DNA from 2 places in the Inediibacterium massiliense genome. Region 2 is predicted to be linked to the other one. Evidence: a T-box and tRNA genes for the amino acid it is inferred to sense, from the RefSeq annotation. Region 2 holds a T-box; the other holds one or more tRNA genes.

Region 1 (2,413 bases), on a different contig from region 2:
ATTATTATTGACTACTTTAAATAATGGCTGATTTTGAATCACCTTTTCTACTTTCAAATCTGTTACTTCACTTTTGATATCTTTTAATTTATTTAATTCTATAGTAGTCATATTCTGAGGAGTCAATACACCCTCATATCCATCTATATTATAGCTAATTATTCCAGATATTGGACTTTTCATTCTTAAAACAGAAGCATTTATTTTTTCTTCTAATTGTTCTTGTTCTGCTGTCAATGTCTCTAAATTTTTTCCTGCAAAGCTTTTATCTCCTGAAATAATTTTCATCTTCTCTACTTTTGTATCTAATTCTTTTTTTAATTGTTCAATTTTAAGCAAATCATTTTTTTCCTTACATTCTTGAATAGATTTAATAATTTCTTGAATATCTTGATTAATTTTTGTTACATCGCTTTGAAATAAATCATTTTCATCATTTTTAATATTATCAATTCTTTGATTGACAACTTCTAACTTTCTCCTTGTAGTATAATCTACTGTATCTTTATAAATTTCTGCAATTCTATAACCTTTCTCAACTTTTTCTCCTTCTTGTGCAAAATATTTTATATCTCCCTCTACAGAACTCTTTACAAGCCTTTCATCTCTAATGATATAGCAGGAGAGTTGATCTATAATTTGAATAGTTCCATATTCAGCAATACTTGTTTCTTTTGTCATAGACCACATCATAGGCAAAAATTTAATCATTAAATATAAAATAATAATGCCAAGAAAAAAAGTTCTTAACTTATTCTTTTTTCTTTTCTTCTGAGTCTTTTTTTTCACTTCCTTCACCTGCACGCTTTCTTTTATTTAAATAATTCTTCACTTTTGTTGATTTTCCTGCATATTATTTATATTTATTAAAATTAGTTTTATAGTCCTACTTTACATTGGAAAATTATTACTTTCACGTACTTGTTACTCAAAGAAATTAAAAAATTTTCCATACCGACTAATAATTTTTATATCTTTAATTTCATCTACATTTACAAATTCAACTTCATCTTTAGGATTCACAATAAGCAAACGATTATCCTTTAATTTTGCTCCCACTATAATTCCTTTGGTTACATTTTTATTATGAAAATAAATTTTCATTTCATCTCCTGCCATAATTCTTATTTTCCCAATCTTAAAATATCTTGTTTCTACTTCATCAATATGCTCTTGTGAGATGGCTTTGCTATCTATAAAAATAAAATGATTCCATAAATAATATTTTTCTTTTAATATAGTAAAAATATAACCTAAAAAAAATATAATAAAAATAGCCCATAGGATATTCATTAGATACATCCACATAATCCTTCTCCTTAAATTTCAATATATTCATTTTACTGTATCTATTTTACTTGTATACTATTTTTTAGTCAACATCAACAAAGCCGATCTATTCTACTATTTTAACAATAGTGTAATAAATCGGCTGTCAAAAAAGTAAATACTTTCATACCTACTTTCCTATTTGGTCTGAGTGGGGAGACTTGAACTCCCGGCCTCTAGAACCCCATTCTAGCGCGCTACCAAACTGCGCCACACCCAGATAGCTCATAAGCAACTGATTTTTCATTTAAATATTATTATAAAATATATATCCATAAATTTCAAGTCATTTCTAATATGAATTCAATAAAAGAGTTAGATTTTTGCTAACTCTTTTATTGAATATTTATTTTATAAAATGATACAAATCAATCCACCACTACCATCATTAACAATTTTTTGCAATGTTCTTTGCATTTTCACTCTTGTATCCTCTGGCATAGTAAACAATTTATTTTGCATTTGCTCTTTCACCATATCATGAAGAGACTTTCCAAACATATTCGTCTGCCATATTTTTTTAGGATCTGATTGAAATTCATCTAAAAGATATTTTAATAATTCTTCACTTTCTTTTTCTGTTCCTACAATAGGAGATACTTCTGTCTTTATATCTGTTCTAATTAAATGTAGGGATGGAGCATTGGCTCTTAATTTTACACCAAATCTATTTCCATGTTTGAAGATTTCAGGTTCTTGAAGCTCTAATTCTTCAAGAGTAGGAGCTACTAGTCCATACCCTGTTTCTTTTACATTATTTAATGCTTCTTCTACTCTATCATATTCCTTTTTCGCTCTAGAAAATTCTTTAATGAGTCCTAGTATTTGATGATCTCCTTCTATTTTATATCCTGTAATTTCTTGCAATATATTATAAAAAAGTCCATCTTTCATTTTCATTTGAATATGGGCAATTCCTTCTCCTAATGAAATATCACTTAAACTTACTTCAGATACAACTTCCATATCTATAAATTTTTCTACATAACTTCTAATATGATTAATTTTTTTAACTTCTTGACTCCATTCTTTTACTGCATAAATGATTTTATCCTTTAACCAATGGGTCATATCTAATCCTTCT
Region 2 (2,413 bases):
CTATTTTAGCTCATACCCTTGAAGTTTTTGAACAATCAAGTTTTATAGATGAAATAATTGTGGTTACACATCCAGATGAAATAAATTATTGCGATAAAAATATTATTTCTTTTTACGATTTTAAAAAAGTAAAAAAAGTGATATCAGGAGGAAAAGAAAGACAAAATTCTATTTATAATGGTTTACAAGAAGTAGATGCAAAATGTAGTATTGTAATGATTCATGATGGAGCAAGACCTTTTATTAAAGAAGAAAATATCATAGAGAGTATTGATGAAGCTATAAAATACAAAGCTGTAGGAGTAGGAGTACCTGTAAAAGACACAATCAAAGTGGTAGATGAAGATAAAAATATTGTAAGTACTCCTAATAGAAAGTTTTTATGGGCTATTCAAACACCACAAGTTTTTTGTTATGATCTTTTAATAAAGGCACATAAAAAGGCCATAAAAGATCAATATATAGGGACAGATGATACAGTGTTGATAGAAAGAATGGGACAGAAAGTAAAAATGTTAATGGGAAACTATGAAAATATAAAAATTACTACTCCAGAGGATTTATACATAGGAGAAGCTATTTTAAAAAGGAGGAATAAAAGTGAGAGTAGGAATGGGGTATGATGTACATAAGCTTGTAGAAAATAGAAAGCTTATTATAGGAGGTGTGGATATTCCATATGAAAAGGGACTCCTAGGGCATTCTGATGCAGATGTATTACTTCATGCTATTATGGATTCTTTATTAGGAGCAGCAGCTCTCGGAGATATAGGAAGACATTTCCCAGACACAGATGAAGAATTTAAAGATGCAGATAGTATAAAACTTTTAGAGGAAGTAAATAATATTTTAAGAAATAAAGGGTATAAAATTATCAATATAGATGCTACCATTGTAGCTCAAAAGCCAAAGATGGCTCCTTACATAGAAGATATGAGAAAAAATATTGCAAATACATTAAAGCTCCATATAAACCAGGTAAATGTAAAAGCTACTACAACAGAAGGTTTAGGATTTGTGGGACAAGGTGAAGGAATTGCATCTTATGCAGTTGCAAGCGTTGAATGATTTATATTGACAAACAAATTGTTATTGGGTAATATGTATATAAGTTAAAATGGATATAGGCTGTGATAGGAAATAGTAGATTGGAAGATCCTTTTAGAGAGCAAGGTTCTAAGGCTGAAAGACTTTGTATGTGATATCTTTTCGAACCCATCCTGGAGCTTAAGGCTGAAAAAAGTAAGTCTTTACGGTGCTAGTCCGTTATTTCTAGTATGAGGGCATTCTTTATGAAATGAATTAGAGTGGTACCGCGAAATAAAACCTTTCGTCTCTATAAGCAGATGAAGGGTTTTTTAAATTTTTGGAAAAGGAGATTGATTATGGGAAAAAAAGATAAACAATTTGTACAAGATATTACACCTATGGAAGTAGATTTTCCACAGTGGTATACAGATGTAATTTTAAAAACAGATTTAGTAGATTATTCACCTGTAAAAGGATTTATGGTTATTAAACCTTATGGATATGCAATATGGGAAAACATTCAAAAATATATGGACAAAAGATTTAAAGATACTGGACATAAAAATATGTATTTTCCATTACTTATTCCTGAAAGTCTTTTAAAAAAAGAAGAGGAGCATGTAGAAGGATTTGCACCAGAGGTTGCGTGGGTTACTCATGGAGGAAAAGAGGAATTAGCAGAAAGACTTTGTGTAAGACCTACTTCAGAGACTATTATTTGTTCTATGTACTCAAAATGGCTTAATTCTTATAGAGAACTTCCATATCTTTACAATCAATGGTGTAGTGTAGTCAGATGGGAAAAAGCAACAAGACCATTTTTAAGAACCTCAGAGTTTTTATGGCAAGAAGGACATACCCTTCATGAAACTTATGAGGAAGCTCAACAAGAAACTTTGCAAATGCTTAATATTTATAGAGAAACGGCGGAAGATTTACTTGCTATGCCTGTTGTAACAGGAAGAAAAAGTGAAAAAGAAAAATTTGCAGGAGCTTATGCAACTTATACAATGGAAGCTTTGATGCATGATGGGAAAGCATTACAAGCAGGAACTTCTCATAATTTAGGACAACATTTTACAAAAGCTTTTGATATTACTTATCTTGGAAGAAATGGTGAGATGGAACATCCTTATCATACATCATGGGGAGTATCTACAAGATTAATAGGTGGAATCATCATGGTACATGGAGACAATAGAGGTCTTGTATTACCTCCAAGAGTAGCTCCTATTCAAGTTGTTATCGTCCCTATTGCACAACATAAAGAAGGCGTATTAGATAAAGCATATGAGCTTAAGAAAGGGTTAGGAGACGAAATAAGAATTGAAATTGATGATAATGAAAACTACTCACCTGGATGGAAATTTAATGAGTGGGAAAT

The links. The T-box of region 2 lies ahead of proS (proline--tRNA ligase). A T-box ahead of a tRNA ligase gene usually reads a tRNA of that ligase, here a tRNA-Pro.
Region 1: it encodes a tRNA-Pro, which carries the amino acid that the T-box ahead of proS (proline--tRNA ligase) is inferred to sense. The anticodon was not compared.

Annotation. Positions count from the first base shown of each region.
Region 1 covers NZ_LN876587.1:795,913-798,325, reverse strand. Annotated here, with positions in the region: gene BN2409_RS12325 (biotin/lipoyl attachment domain-containing protein) at 1-789, opposite strand, end outside; gene BN2409_RS12320 (hypothetical protein) at 925-1,308, opposite strand; tRNA gene BN2409_RS12315 (tRNA-Pro) at 1,473-1,549, opposite strand; gene spoIVA (stage IV sporulation protein A) at 1,681-2,413, opposite strand, start outside.
Region 2 covers NZ_LN876586.1:304,627-307,039, forward strand. Annotated here, with positions in the region: gene ispD (2-C-methyl-D-erythritol 4-phosphate cytidylyltransferase) at 1-623, shown strand, start outside; gene ispF (2-C-methyl-D-erythritol 2,4-cyclodiphosphate synthase) at 601-1,068, shown strand; T-box leader at 1,122-1,341, shown strand; gene proS (proline--tRNA ligase) at 1,386-2,413, shown strand, end outside.